DNA from 3 places in the Paenarthrobacter sp. NPDC090517 genome. Region 2 is predicted to be linked to each of the others. Evidence: predicted binding sites of a transcription regulator. Region 2 holds the regulator's gene; each other region holds the start of a gene.
The links. The regulator LexA, encoded in region 2, represses DNA repair genes until DNA is damaged. The targets are predictions, from matches to a motif close to TCGAACANNTGTTCGA.

Region 1 (5,095 bases), on a different contig from region 2:
TTGGCTTGGACCTGCCAGTGCTCGACGCTGACCAGGTCACCGGTGCCGACGGCGGCCCGGGTCCGGGTTTCCCACCATGCGTCCCGGGTGAACCAGTGCGCGGTGTGGACGTCGGGATCGACCATCCAGATCCGGCCGTCGTGACGGATCGCCAACGGTGTGCCGTCGTGGCTGAACCGGACATCGACCTCACGAAGGGCCGTGGGTGTTTCGGGCGCAAGGGTCATTTGTGGTTTCCTTTTCTTTCGTGGCGCCGGTCAGGCGGCCTTGACGAGGGGAAGTTCGTCCCAGTGGGTGGTATACCTGGGGGAGAGCATGTCGCGTTTCATGGACCAGTCCGGACCGCCCTTGATGCCGGCATGGCCCAGGCCGATGGAGCCGCGGCCATACCGTTTGGACACGTCCTCCAGCAGGATCCCGATGCCGCGTTCCTCGTGGGGGTTTTCGAACAGTTCCAAAGGTTTCTGGTTCCCGGACGGGCGCAGGTCGGTGACCATGATCCCGGCCCTGACGTACTTCACGCCCTCGTGCACCTGGGGGAGCAGCGCGTGCGCTGCCCGGGTCAGCAGCACCGGGTCCGCCGTTGGCATCGGCAGCGCCAGGCAGACCGACGGGAAGGACTTTTCGTTCGGGTTGAAGTGCGACGTCGCCGCGAACGCCGTCAACACCTTCGCTTGCAGGTCGTGTTTGGCCAGCCGCGCGGAGGCCATTTGCGCGTACACGCTCATGACCTGCCGCAACCCTGCGGTGGTGGTGATGGGTGTGGAGAAGGACCGGGAGAAGATCAGCTGGTCCCGGCCGATTCGTTCTTCTTCCATGGGGATGCACGGGGTTCCCTGCAGTTCCAAGACGGTGCGCATCATGACGATGGAGAACTTGTCCCTGATCGCTACCGGGTCCGCCCGGGTCAGGTCAGCGATGGTGAAGATCCCCATCGCGTTCAGGCGTTTGGTGAGCCGTGTGGCCACGCCCCAGATTTCGATCACGGACAGCTTGGCCATGAGCGCTTCGCGCTGCTCGGCCGGGACGGATTCCCACCGGCACACGCCCCTGAAGGCGGGGTTGTTTTTTGCCCACTTGTTGCACAGCTTGGCCAGGGTTTTCGTCGGTGCGATGCCGACGCAGACCGGCACGCCGACGTGCCGCCGGCAGGCGGCCTTCATCTCCCGGCCGAGTTCCAGCAACTGGTCGGGTTCGCCCTTGACGCCAAGGAATGCCTCATCGATGGAGTAGACCTCCAACCAGGCCGAGTATCGGCCCAGCAGCTCCATCACCCGGGCTGAAATGTCCCCGTACAGTTCGTAGTTGCTCGAGAGGGCCACCAGCCCCCATTCCTTGGCCCGGGGCCGTAGCTTGAACCACGGATCGCCCATGGCAATGCCCAGGCGCTTGGCTTCGGGCGAGCGGGTCACGGCGCAGCCGTCGTTGTTGGAGAGCACAATGACCGGTTTCCCCTCCAAGGAGGGGTTGAAGGCGCGCTCGGCCGAGGCGTAAAAGCAGTTCACGTCCACGTGCGCGATTTCCTGCATCCGGCGCATCATCGCGGGCTTAGACATGATGCAGGCACCTCGTGGCCACGCCCCAGATCGTCAGGTCGGACAAAGCCGGAACCTCGATATCGGGGAAACGTGGGTTATCGGCCTGCAGAACCACGCCCGAGGGTGTGATCCGCAGCCGCTTGATCGTCAGCTCACCATCGAGGACCGCGACGACCACGGAACCGTCTTTCGGTTCCAACGCCCGGTTCACCACCAGCTCGTCACCGTCGCTGATGCCGGCCTGCTCCATGGACTGCCCGGTCACCCGGACGATGAAGGTGCTGGTCACGTCTTTGACCAGGTGTTCGTTGAGGTCGATCCGACCGTCGAAGTAATCCTGGGCGGGCGAGGGATAGCCGGCAGCCACCGCAACGGGGGCCAGCAAAGCCGTCACCAGAGAGAGTCCCGCATCTATCACACGGGGGCCAACTATCACGCCCACAACACGCCCTTTATTCGAATCTATGTTCGATTAACTGTACTCCAAGGGCTCCGACGAAATAGCCGCCCGTCGGGCGGCGTGGACGGCTTGCACGGCCAATGGGGACAGCTTTGAGCTGTGCGGAGGACTCCACCTGCCCCCAATGGGCACAACCCGTCCACCGCGACGGTCAGGGTTGCCGGTCTTTGAGATGCGGGGGTAGTTCGACGTCGGCGGGGTCGAGCTCGGGTCTGGTGCGGAGCAGCTTGATTGGGTGGCGGTAGGACTTGCCTGTCCATGCGACGTCGGACGCGATCTCCACCACGAACGGTTCGACCAACGTCAGCCGCACTGGCCCTTTGTCTTTGCTGAACCGGTTCAGCGAGGTTTCGGTGATTTCTTCGGGCCACGGGTGCCCGGGCTGCGCCGGTCGGAGCTGGCGGCCCAGCTCACGCCCTATCCGCGTTGAGAGCACCGTCGAGCGGCCGACGATCCGCAGCTGTCCATCGACCGGCAGGCCGGCGATGATCGCCTGCGGTTGGTTCAGCGGGCCGATGACGGCCGCGCACACCACGTCTGTGACGTCTTTGTGCTTGACCTTCAACCACGCCCTGGCACCTGGCTCGTAGGTCTGGGCTCCGCCCTTGACCACGAGCCCTTCCACGCCGGTGGCGGGCAAATCCCGCAGCCAGGTCTGTGCCAGGTCCCGGTCTGTTGTGGCGGGGGAGAGGTTCAGCGGGGCGGTCCATTCCCGGGCAAGCTCCTCGAGCAAGGACCGGCGGCCGGTGAACGGCACGCTCCTAATGTCTTGCCCGGCGACGGCTAGGACGTCGAAGGCCGCGAAAGAGGCCGGCAACTCGTGAACGAGAGTCGGCAGAGCTGCCCGGGACGTGACCATCCGCCGTTGCAACGCGTCGAAGTCCAGACGGTCACCGTTCCAGATGACGGCTTCACCGTCGATAACGCACCCGGGCGGGATCTGCGCCGCAGCGGCAGCGGCAAGATCAGGGAAAACCCTCGTGAGCTCTTTGCCCTGCCGGGACCAAAGCGTCACGGATTCGGCCTCTACGACAAGGACCGCCCTATAGCCGTCCCACTTGGGCTCGTAGTAGGAAGCACCTGGGAGCGCATTAGGACCGGGGAGAGCCTTGACGAGCTTCGCCAGGGCAACAGCAACCGGTGGTTGCAGTGCCGACGGGATGGACTCGTCCATGAGCTCAGCCTAGAGGACCAAGGACCCGGACGGACCTTCGCTGCGCTTCGGCCTGTAAGAGCTCTTCTTTGCCTTACATGTGGCTGGGTTGTTCTCCGTACAAGGCCACTGATCGTAGCCGTCCGGGGGCCCGACCCGTCAACCCACGCGACCGGAGACTCCCACGCGGTCGCTGCGCTCCCTTATTTCGCGGGATTCCCCGGTCACTCTTCGGGGTTGACGGCCCACCCTCGACCGGCTGGACCAGTGGGGGCCTCGCACGGCGGGGCAGGAAGGAGGTGGCTACATGAGCATCGACGAAGCGATCAAGCTCGCGACTTCGGTCGTGAGCTTGATGACAGCTGTCATCGCTCTACTCTCCATGCGGAACGCGCGCTTAACAAGCAAACGCTCCCGAGGTGCAACTCGGAAGCGTGAGCGTAAAGCAAGGAAGTAGGTGTAGCTACGAAATCCGGTGGTCGTGACCGCTTCGGTTGCGGCCACCGGCTCCTTCTCAGACTAAGTCCTACTCACCGATAAGGAAACCTCATGGAACCACTGACCATCGTGAACTTCGTTCTCTCACTCACAGCACTGGGCGCTTCGATCATGGCGTACCGCGCCACCTCCAACGTCCTCAAGGAAGACCGCAGCTAGACCGGACCCGGGGCGGGTCTGCCAGACGGCGGCCCGCCCTACGGGTTTTAACCCGTGAAACCCGTAGCTATGACGCAGCTCAGAAGTAGCCGAAGTCGTCATCCATCGGGCTGGGGGCTTCCAATTCTGCGATAGCCCGCAGAGCCGCTTCTTTTGAGACCTCCCGCCCATGCGGGTCCAAAAGAACCCATACAAAATCTGGAGTTGGACCGGACCGGACAGGACGACGCCTCCAGCGGTACCCGTATTCTTTGAGCTTTTCCTTCTCTGCATGGAACTGTTTGTCCTTCTGGATAGCCCTCTGAGCACGGGCTTCCTCGGAATCACCAGCAACGCAGTTTCGACAAGTATGCCGCCGGCCGTCAGCGCTGGAAGGCCAGGGCTGGAAATCAGAAGCCGGAAGCTCCGTTCTGCAGCGCTTGCAAATCTTTGGGTCATGAACGTGGGGGTGTTCACTGAGATCGACTTGCTCATTGCAGTATCCACACGATTTCAAATCCATGCCCGCAAGTTAGCAGAGAGCAAGGGACAAAAATGTCCCGCCTGGATTGGGGGAAACCAGGCGGGACATCCCCACCGTACCAACCCAGTCTGACAAGACTCAGGGAAGGCATGCTCGCAGGGATCGCGCCCCTTTTGGGCGTCCACTGCGCTTCGCTCCGTGGCCGGCTGGTGGGCCCGGTCCCGATGTCGCAGAGCTCCGCCGTGCTCGGTCCCTGTTGTGTCTACGACGTTTTTTGGCTGCTGTCCTTCGGATTGTACGTGTCCGCTCCACCCCGTCTAGCCCCTCCGTAAACTCCGGGGCCTGCGGTGCAGGAAATGTCCCTCCGGCGCTCCTGCGTCGCTTATTTCCTCCGGGATTTTCCTGCCCCTTGCCCTGCGGGTAGACAGGCCTCCGTCGGCCACAGCTCCGCAAGCTTCGCCAGCAGCCAAAAACAACGGGGGGAGAGGGGAAGCTGGCCGGTCACCATTGGTCGCCCCACCCACCCAACTTCTCGGTCAAGAAGGACAAACACCACATGGATTCAATTACCACCACGACGGTGACCACCGAGGACACCGGCGAAACCATCGACGGCGTCACCGTGCTGGGCGACTACCACATGAACGACGGCTACGACTGGATGGGGCTCATTTCAGAGCACGGCTGGGCCGTGATCCCCGGGTGGGGGTCTGAGGGCTGGGACTTGGGCCAGTGGCCCTACGTCATGGTCGCCGGGATCCGCACAGCGGATGAAATCGGCAACCTGTTCGGTATGGCCACCTACTGCGAGGGCGACGTGACAA
Region 2 (5,095 bases):
TCTGTTGCCATCGCCGGGTACACGAACGCTGGAAAGTCGTCCCTGCTCAACCGCCTTACTGACGCAGGGGTCCTGGTGGAGAACGCCTTGTTCGCCACCCTGGATCCCACGGTCCGCAAGGCGCAAACCCCGGACGGCATCGGCTATACCCTCGCAGACACGGTTGGGTTTGTTCGTTCACTCCCAACCCAGCTCATCGAGGCTTTCCGATCAACGCTGGAGGAAGTTGCTGATGCAGATCTGATCCTCCATGTGGTGGATGCATCCCACCCGGACCCTGAGGGCCAGATTGCAGCGGTAAGGGCTGTTTTCACCGAGGTGGACGCCCGCAAGGTTCCGGAGATCATCGTCCTCAACAAGGTGGACGTCGCGGATCCCTTTGTGGTGGAGCGCCTCAAGCAGAAAGAACCCCGCCACGCTGTTGTATCCACCCGCACGGGCCAGGGCATCGCGGAACTGCTGGAAGATATCAGCCGGTCCATCCCGCGGCCTGGCGTCCGCCTTGAACTGCTCATTCCCTACGATCGTGGGGAAATGATCAACAAGCTGCACAATTCCGACTCGGAAATCCTCAGCCTTGAGCATGAGGAGAACGGGACCCGCGTAGTTGTCATGGTGCGCGAAGGCCTGGCCGCCGAACTGGAGTCGTTCGTCAGTAATGGTTGAGAAGGTGGCGGCGGACGCCGTCGAATCGGTGGGCGAGAAGACCACCCTCGAGCTGTTGGATCGGGCTGTTGCCGGAATGGGCGGACAAAGCCGTGCCGGCCAGCACGAAATGGCCAAGCATGTTACCCGGGCCATCGAGACCGGGGAGCATCTGCTGGTCCAGGCGGGAACGGGAACAGGTAAGTCGTTGGCTTACCTGATTCCGTTGATCGCCCATTCCATGGACAGCGATAAACCGACTCTCGTGTCCACCGCCACCCTCGCACTGCAGACCCAAATCGTCGGCCGGGACCTTCCCCGGTTGCTGGAGACCATCAACCCTGCCCTCGAGCGCCCGGTCAATGTGGCGCTGGTCAAGGGCAGGGCAAATTATGTGTGCCTGCAGAAACTCGAAGGCGGGTTCCCCAGCGAAGAGCCTTCCGAAGGGCAACTGTTCTCCCTTGGCGAGGACACCAGCGTTCCCCACTTTGCTGCCTCCATGGGCGGGCCGCAATCCCAGCTGGGTAAAGAAGTAGTCCGCCTTCGGGAATGGGCGGAGAAAACCCCGACCGGCGACCGCGATGAACTCATGCCCGGAGTCACTGACAGGGCCTGGCGCCAGGTATCCGTGACTTCCATGGAGTGCCTGGGGGCTCAGAAGTGCCCCGTGGCAGAAGAGTGCTTCAGCGAGTTGGCGCGCTCACGGGCGAGTGAAGCCGACGTCGTGGTCACCAACCACGCCATGCTGGCAGTGAGCGCCTTTGAAGGCCTGGCCGTGCTGCCTGAGTATGACGTCGTGGTGGTTGACGAAGCACATGAGCTACAAGACCGCGTGACCGGCGCCGTTTCAGGCCAGTTGTCCGTGGCCATGGTTCACGCTGCGGCATCAAGCGCCCGCAAGCACACAGCCATCACAGTGGACGCCCTCAACGCTGCAGCGGAGCGGCTGGATATGGCCATCGCCGGCGTTCCCAACGGGCTGTTGCCCAACGGCCTCAACGATGAACAGCTGGATTGCTTGGACCAGTTACGGGACGCCGCCCGCGCTGCGCTTTCGGATTCGAAGACGGATTCATCAAACGCAGTCGACGGCGGACGGCAGCTGGCCCGTTCACGGCTCATGCTGATCCTGGAATTGTGCGAACGCATGCTGGCCGCCAAGGAGAACCGCGAAGTGGTCTGGTTTTCCCGAAACAGCACGTTCGACCCCCAGCAGGGGTATTCACAACCTGATGAAACTGCCCCGGCCTTAATTAACATCGCCCCGCTCAGCGTCGCCGGACGGCTTCGCGAAGGGCTCTTTGCCGGCCACACTGTAGTGCTGACCTCCGCCACGCTAGCCATCGGCTCGGCTTTTGAACCGGCAGCAGGTGGCCTCGGCCTCATCGGCGACGGCGCCCCGAGCTGGACCGGGATCGATGTGGGTTCGCCCTTTGATTATCCCAAACAGGGTGTCCTGTATGTGGCAAAGCACCTCCCGAAACCCGGGCGCGGTACCTCGCCCGAGGCGCTCGACGAATTGGAAGACCTCATCCGGGCGTCCGGCGGGGGAGCCCTGTGCCTGTTCTCCTCGCGGCGTGCGGCCGAAGAAGCAGCCGACGCCATGCGGCTCCGGCTGGACGTGGATATCCTCTGCCAAGGCGAATCCACCATGGCGGCCCTCGTGAAGCAGTTCGCCGATGAGCCCGACACATGTCTCTTCGGAACCATGTCACTGTGGCAGGGCGTAGACGTTCCGGGTGGCTCGTGCCGCTTAGTGGTCATTGACCGTATTCCCTTCCCACGGCCTGATGATCCCCTGATGACTGCGCGCTCCAGGGCAGTGGCGCAATCAGGTGGGAATGGCTTTATGGCCGTATCAGCTACGCACGCTGCCATCCGACTGGCGCAGGGCGCTGGCCGCCTGATCCGTTCGACAGGGGACAAGGGGGTAGTCGCAGTGCTGGACTCCCGGCTTTCGACGGAACGCTACGGAGGCTTCCTGCGTGCCGCTCTGCCGCCGTTCTGGGCAACGACCGACCGAACAGTAGTCCGTGGCGTCCTGGAGCGTCTGGGCTCGTCCAAGGCCTCGTAGAGCGCCTAAAGGGAGCGGAGTACCGAAACTACCTTGCCCATGATGGTGGCTTGATCACCCAGGATGGGTTCGTACTGGGTGTTCTGCGGGAGCAGCCACGTATGGCCATCCCGCTGCCGGAAGGTCTTCACGGTTGCTTCGTCATCCAGTAGGGCTGCCACTATGTCGCCGTTGATGGCGTCGTTCTGGCGGCGGACCACCACCCAATCACCGTCACAAATGGCGGCGTCAATCATGGAATCGCCGGCCACTTTCAGCATGAACAATTCGCCATGCCCCACAAGTTGCCGGGGGAGCGCAAGCACGTCTTCCACCGTCTGGTCAGCCAGGATGGGGCCACCGGCCGCAATGCGGCCCACCAGAGGGACCATGGCGGTATCACTTGCACTGGCCAGCTCTGTTACGTTCAGGCCACCCGCGCTGCGAAGGGTGGTGGGCGCTTCCACGCCCGGTATGGGGCCACCGTCCAGGGTCAGAGGCATCAGGACTTCCATGGCGCGAGGACGCTTGGGGTCCCTGCGGAGATAGCCGAGCTTCTCCAGTTGGGACAGCTGATGAGTGACGCTCGACAAACTGGCCAGACCCACGGTGTCGCCGATCTCGCGCATGCTGGGCGGGTATCCGTTGTCATTGACAGACCGCTGGATGGTCTCCAGGATCTTTTTCTGCCGGACAGTCAGGCTCTTGGGACTCTTCTGAGGCTGCTGGCTCCGCAGGGGTGCCCCGCCGCCCGTGGCTTTCGCTGCCATGTTCGCCAATGCCTTTCCATTTCGCCCCGAAGCGAGCCCGGGGTTGTCGGGTCTGCAAAAAATGTCAGACCCTCCTGTTCCACTGAAACAGTGCTGTTTCTTCACTCAAACGTAGGGCAGGCACAGGCGTTTATCAAACATTTGTTCTAGCGAGTCTCGACACCGTTCGTTGATAAGTGCTAAAAATGTCATAGCAAGGTTCGAATATGTGTTCTATAAACCAGATGCTGACGCCGGATGTTCGAACAGAGTGTTCGAACAACCGGGAATCAGATGACGGGAACACAAAGAATTGGCCGCCAAGCACCGGGCACCCCGGAACCTGGCAATAGCTCAGAAGGGCTCAGCTCATGTCCGCAATCACTACGTTCGCTGATTTCCGCACCACTCAGGCACCCACTCGCCTGCGTCTCACCCGGCGGGGACGGATTGTCTTCTTCGGCATCCCGGCAATGCTGTTGGTGGCGGCGCTGCTGACCCTCGCCGGTTTTATCAACTCCCCGGCCAAGGCGTCGGACTCCCAGTCCCAACTGCGTCCGCCTGTTGCAGTCACTGTCACGGTTCAGCCGGGCCAATCCCTCTGGGGCATCGCCGGGGCGGCTGCGCCCGAGCGGGACCCTCGTGATGTCATCGCGGAGATCATCCAGCTGAACGACCTCCGTGGCGGCCGCATCCTGCCCGGCCAGCAGCTGTTCGTTCCTGCGAACTAGTTGTCCACCACCCGCGGGATCCGCTGGCCTGGCGTCACAGTTACCCGGCGGTCCCGGCTGCCCCTTAAACTGTGATGGTGAGTGACCAGCTTGAGCGACTTGACAGACTTCCCCTCCGGACCAACCTGCGTGGACTGAGCCCCTATGGCGCACCGCAGCTTGACGTCCCCATCCTGCTCAACGTCAACGAAAACACTCATGGGGTCCCAGCTGATGTCCAAGCCGCCATCACCGAGGCTGTTGCCGCTGCGGCTACAGGGCTGAACCGCTATCCGGACCGCGAGTTCACCGAACTACGTGAAGCCTTGGCCGAGTACCTTGGCCACGGACTTTCTCCAGACAATATCTGGGCGGCCAACGGATCCAACGAAGTCCTGCAGCAAATCCTCCAGGCATTTGGTGGACCGGGACGCAAGGCGCTCGGGTTCCCGCCCACGTACTCCATGTACCCCCTCCTGGCGAGTGGCACGGACACAGAGTATGTCCGCGGGGTGCGTGCTGACGATTACGGGCTGGATGCCGAATCGGCCGCCGCGCAGGTTCGGGAAACGGGTGCCAACATTGTGTTCCTGTGCTCACCCAACAACCCCACCGGTACAGGGTTGAGCTTGGACGTTGTTGAAGCCGTCTACGAGGCTGGCGAAGCGAGCCAAGCGATCGTGATCGTGGACGAGGCCTACCACGAGTTCGCGCACGACAATACTCCGAGCGCCATGACGTTGTTGCCTGGACGTGAGCGGTTGATCGTCTCGCGAACCATGAGTAAAGCGTTCGCACTGGCGGGTGCCCGGCTCGGCTACATGGCGGCAGCCGCGGAAGTCACGGACGCCATCAGACTGGTCCGCCTCCCGTACCACCTGTCTGCCGTCACGCAGGCAACTGCCCTGGCTGCACTCAACCACCGCGAAGCCCTCATG
Region 3 (5,095 bases), on a different contig from region 2:
ATACAAGAGGTTGAACTCCTTGAGGATTGCCAGGAAGCCGGGTTCAAGATCGAATCGGGCGTCCAGGTCCTCGTAGTAGTTGGCCGGAATCTGCAGGAACTCGAGGCCGCGATCTCGGGCAGACCGGGCAGTCGCCACGAGGTCGTCCACAGCGAAGGCGATGTGTTCCTGGTAGGTTTTGCGGGCTGCTTGTGCCTGCTGCGCGGGTGCCAGGTTCAAGACCAGCCTGACCGCTCCGTTGCTGGTCTCCATGACCTGCGAGCGAACCAGCCCACTGGGGCTGGGGACCTCGGCGAACGGCTGCGGTTCAAGGGCAAGGGCACTGGTGTAGAAGAGGACAGCTTCGTCAAAGTGCTGCCAAGGCTGGGCCAGGTTCACGTGGTCAATGACAGCGTTCTGCGGCGCTGCGAAGTGATCCAGCCCTTCGCCGAATTCATGCGTCCACGCAGCTGTGCCATCCGGGCTGCCCTGGCAAAGGAAGATCTCGGTGGAGTCCGGAGCTGAGATGCCTTGGAAGACTTCCTCGTCGGCCTGAACCTTGCGGGCCACCACGGGCGCCTTGAGTTGCTGGGCGCGAGCGGAGGCAATCACTGGCGAATCGACGTCGAACCCCAAAGCGGCGATAGCAGGTTCCGCGTGCGATGCCGCTTGCTCGTTGATGATCACGCGGGCCTGGCCCATGGTCCAGAGCTGGACGTCCTTGGTGCGGTGCCGGCCCTCGAATTCAAAACCGAGCTGGCCCAGCAGCTTCTCCAGCTGAGCGGTGTCGTCCGCCTTGACCTCGGCGAAGTTGAAACCTGCGGGTTCGTTCACCTTGGGCAGCGTGGCCAGTTCCATGGGATAACGACGCCGGGACGCACCGCCGTTGCCGGCTGCGGCATCCGCTTCTGTGGGGCTGCTTGCGAGCCACTTGGCGCTCTGCTCCTCCAGCCAGATCAGGGAGCGCATCGCATCCACGGCGGTACGCTCGGTGTCCGACTGGCGGAAGACGTCGTTGAAAACCTCGAGGGATACAGGACCCGTGTAGCCTGCCCGGACCACGTGGCCCATGAACTTTGCGAGCTCAAACTGGCCCTCACCCGGGAAAACGCGGTAGTGGCGGCTCCAGGAGAGCACATCCATGGACAGTTTAGGGGCGTCGGCGACCTGGACGAAGAAGATCTTGTCCGCGTTGATGTTCTCGATCGGGGCAGTGTCCCAGTCGCGGGAAAGGATGTGGAAGGAGTCCAGGCAGGTGCCGAGGTTGGGATGGTCAACCATTTCGACCAAGCGGTACGCGTGCTCGTAGTCGTTGACGTGCTTGCCCCAGGCGAGGGCTTCGTAAGCAACCTTGACGCCGTGGTCCCCCGCCAATTCAGCGAGTTCTGCCAGCTGCCCGGCCCTGAGGTCGTCGTCGTCGATGGTGGCCGTGGCGACGTTGGAGCAGACCAGGATAGTGTCCATGCCAAGGCGTTCCATCAGGTTGAACTTGGCCTCGGCCCGGCGAAGGTTGGCCTTCAGCAGCTCAGGAGTGACGCCGTCGAAATCGCGGAACGGCTGATAGAGGTCCAATCCCAGGCCGAGGTCCGCGGCCATTTTCCGGACGTCTTCAGGGCTGTGCGGGGACGTGACGAGGTCCTGCTCGAAGATCTCGATTCCGTCGAAGCCCGCGATTGCACAGGCCTGCATCTTCTCCTTCAGTGTGCCGGACAGGCAGACCGTGGCGATTCCGGTGCGCATCAGTTGCCCGCCTTCGTCAGCTCGGGGGTCCGCGCAGCCGCAGCGTCCTCCACTGCGATCAACTCCAGGAAGTGCGCCCGCATCCGTTCACGATCAGCTTCGCGTCCGGTGATGAGTTGGAAGGCGTCGGCCGCCTGGCCGATTGCCATCCGGCCTCCGTCGAGGACGTCGCAGCCCTTGGCACGTGCCTCGCGGACCAGTTGCGTTTCGATAGGGCGGTACACGATGTCCGCCACCCAGTGGCTCGGTTCCAGGAGATCCACGTCGAGGGGCAGGCCCGGGTGCGCGGCCATGCCCATCGGCGTGCAGTGCACCAGGCCGTCGGCCAGGGGCATGATCTCGCTTAGCTCCGCGGGAGTGCGCGGCGTGACTGTGGCCGCCGGGAAAAGTCCGCCGAGTTCGGCCGCACGTTCCGCGGCGCGGGATGGCTCCATGTCCACCAGGTCCAGCGTGTTGACGCCGGCTTTGAGGAGCGCGTACGCGACGGCCGAACCAGCTCCTCCTGCGCCGAGTTGGACCACGCGGTCCAGTTTCGCATCCGGGAGGCCGTTGCTGAGGGCTGCGCCAAAACCGGAGAAGTCTGTGTTGTGGCCGATGAACCGACCGTCTTGGATGAGGACCGTATTGACGGCACCCAGCCTGCGGGCGTCGTCGGAAATTTCATCCAGGTGCTCAAGCACCAGTTGCTTGCAAGGGTGCGTGATGTTCAGGCCGTTGAAGCCCATGCGCTGGGCTGCGGTGAGGAGGTCCCCGACGGCGGTGGCCGGCAATGCGAGTTCCAGCAGGTCGAGGGGGCGGTACAGCAAGCGAAGGCCCTGCACGTCGGCTTCGCGTTCGTGCATGGGCGGCGTGAGCGAGGGCGTGACGCCTTCGCCTATGAGGCCCACCAGAACGGACTCGGCTCGGTTGCTCATCCTAAAGCTCCTTTGACTTCAGCACCTCGGGTCTTTGGCGCTAGCTGAGGCGCCGCCCGACCGGGTGTTATTTAGATTACTACAAGTGTTCATATTCCGCACGCCTGTTCTTATCGCGAACAATTCCGACGGGCGGTGCGTTGTGAGGCCCGCTCTACACCCTCCGGCGCCCATTTGGCACGCAGAGCGGGCCTCACAACGAAGGCGGCGGAAGTTGCGGGGCCTACTCTGCAGTGCACCCCAGGGGTCTGCCGCGCATGTCAGGCCCCGCAACGAGGAGGTCATCGCTGGGGCAGTCGTGCCGCGAGCTCAGCCGCGGCTTCCTGCAGGGTGGGTACGTGCGCAATGAGTTCCTCCATGGTGAGGCGGAAGACCGGCACCGCAGTGGCGAGCGATGCGAAGGCGTGGCCCTGCGAGTTGAGGACGGGCACCGCGACCGCGCGCATGCCGATCTCGTTTTCTTCATCCATCACGGCATACCCCTGACGGCGCACCTGCTCGATTTCTTCCCGGAACTTGTCGCGGTCGGTGATGGAGTGTTCGGTGAGCGGATCCAAGGGAAGCTCCTCGAGAAGCCGCTTACGCTCGACCTCCTCCTCGAACGCGACGATCGCTTTCCCCACAGAGGTGGTGTGGAGTGCGCCAAGATGGCCCGGGTCACTCGTGACGCGGAAGGTCTTGGGGCCATCCACCTTGTTCACAGTGAGGTGGTGATTACCGTCGCGCACGGACAAGATGGTTGCCTCATTAGTGCGCTCGGTGACGCGTTGGAGGACGGGCAGCGCGGTGGCAGCAAAGCCATGGTGGTTGGAGACCCTCTGGCCAAGCTGGAACACGCGCAGGCCCAGGTGGTACCGGCGCCCATCGGGCTCGTAATCCACAAAGCCGTCACGGGTCAACGAACCCAGGAGTCGGTAGGTGGTGCTGAACGGAAGGTTCGCACTCCTCGCCAAGTCCGCAGCACTTGCCCCGCGGGGCTCATTACCCAGCAATACCAACAGGCTCAAGGCCTTGCCGACCATATCGGTCTTTGTGTCCTCTTTCACACTCATAACTCGATGCTCTCACATAGTGAGAGCTATTTCTAGATGGTGGAGACTTCTCTTGACAAGTGACCCCACTCACAGCCACTATTGCTGTATTACACAAGTAGCTCTCACCATGTGGTTACTTGTGAGGGATCGACCGGCCGCACCTCGCTTGGGTCTCCCCACAGAAGCCAGATCCGCGACATCGTCGTCACAGAAGGAACACCCATGAGCCAAACAATGCCGTCAGCGACGCCAGGCACTGAAACCACCGCCGGAACACCCAAAAAAGCCGCGCTTGCCAGCTTCCTGGGCAGCGCCGTCGAGTACTACGACTTCTTCATCTTCGGTTCTGCCGCGGCCCTGATCTTCCCCCACGTGTTCTTCCCCTCCGCGGATGCCAATGCGGCCATCATGTCGTTCGCGACCTTCGGCTTCGCCTATATCGCCCGCCCCGTGGGCGCCGTGATTCTGGGTCACTTCGGTGACCGGATCGGCCGGCAAAAGGTTCTCATGTTTACGCTGGTCCTCATGGGTGCAGCAACCTTCGTGATTGGCTGCCTCCCCGACTTCAAGACCATCGGCTGGTGGGCCCCGGTCCTGTTGGTCGTCGCCCGTCTTTGCCAAGGACTTTCTGCCGCTGGTGAGCAGGCCGGCGCTTCGTCCATGACTTTGGAGCACGCCCCGGACAACCGCCGTTCCTTCTTCACCTCCTGGACCCTCACCGGCACCCAGGGCGGCCAGATCCTCGCTGCCTTGGTGTTCATCCCGGTGGTGGCGCTGCCCGACGACATCAAGTACGGCATCGGTTGGCGTATTCCGTTCTGGTTGAGCGCCGTGGTTGTCCTGGTGGCCTTCTTCATCCGCCGCACCCTCCACGAGCCGCCGGCCTTCGCAGAAGCCAAGAAGAACAATGAGATTTCCAAGCTCCCCGTTGCCGATCTCCTGAGGCTGCACTGGCGCGACGTTCTCCGCGTAGTCTGCTGCGCCTTCATCGCCGCAGTGAGTACGGTCTTTGGAACACTGGCCATCAAGTACGCCCAGGATGTTGCCGGCGTCAACAGCACCATCACACTCTGGCTGGTGGTTGCAGCCAACGTTGTTGCCCTGGGAACGCAGCCGCTGTTCGGCATGCTCTCGGACAGGATCGGACGAAAGCCCGTGTTTATCTACGGAGCCCTTTCCAGCGCGATCATGACGCCGGTGTTCCTGCTGACCCTGGAAGGCGGCAACGTGCCGCTGATGTTCCTGGTCTCCGTGGTGTTCTTCTCCTTCGGCTACGCCGCCGCCAACGCCGTATGGCCGTCCTTCTACGGCGAAATGTTCAGCACCAAGGTCCGTTTTTCCGGTTTGGCCATTGGCACCCAGTTGGGCTTCCTCATGGCGGGCTTCGCACCGGCCATCGTCACAGCTTTGGGTGGCACCAAGCCCGGT

Region 1: a site for LexA is predicted at 1,995-2,010, ahead of ACIQTW_RS20405 (LexA family protein). Genes of this name have one in related genera too.
Region 3: a site for LexA is predicted at 2,730-2,745, ahead of ACIQTW_RS16935 (shikimate dehydrogenase). Genes of this name have one in related genera too.

The regions. Positions count from the first base shown of each region.
Region 1 is NZ_JBIVXN010000009.1:39,461-44,555, reverse strand. Features, by position in the region: gene ACIQTW_RS20415 (hypothetical protein) at 1-227, opposite strand, end outside; gene ACIQTW_RS20410 (Y-family DNA polymerase) at 258-1,556, opposite strand; gene ACIQTW_RS20405 (LexA family protein) at 1,549-1,980, opposite strand; gene ACIQTW_RS20400 (ATP-dependent DNA ligase) at 2,150-3,172, opposite strand; gene ACIQTW_RS20395 (hypothetical protein) at 4,828-5,095, shown strand, end outside.
Region 2 is NZ_JBIVXN010000006.1:45,727-50,821, reverse strand. Features, by position in the region: gene hflX (GTPase HflX) at 1-666, shown strand, start outside; gene ACIQTW_RS17380 (ATP-dependent DNA helicase) at 659-2,719, shown strand; gene lexA (transcriptional repressor LexA) at 2,725-3,468, opposite strand; gene ACIQTW_RS17370 (LysM peptidoglycan-binding domain-containing protein) at 3,819-4,178, shown strand; gene ACIQTW_RS17365 (histidinol-phosphate transaminase) at 4,256-5,095, shown strand, end outside.
Region 3 is NZ_JBIVXN010000005.1:282,352-287,446, reverse strand. Features, by position in the region: gene ACIQTW_RS16940 (bifunctional sugar phosphate isomerase/epimerase/4-hydroxyphenylpyruvate dioxygenase family protein) at 1-1,719, opposite strand, end outside; gene ACIQTW_RS16935 (shikimate dehydrogenase) at 1,719-2,633, opposite strand; gene ACIQTW_RS16930 (IclR family transcriptional regulator) at 2,915-3,685, opposite strand; gene ACIQTW_RS16925 (MFS transporter) at 3,890-5,095, shown strand, end outside.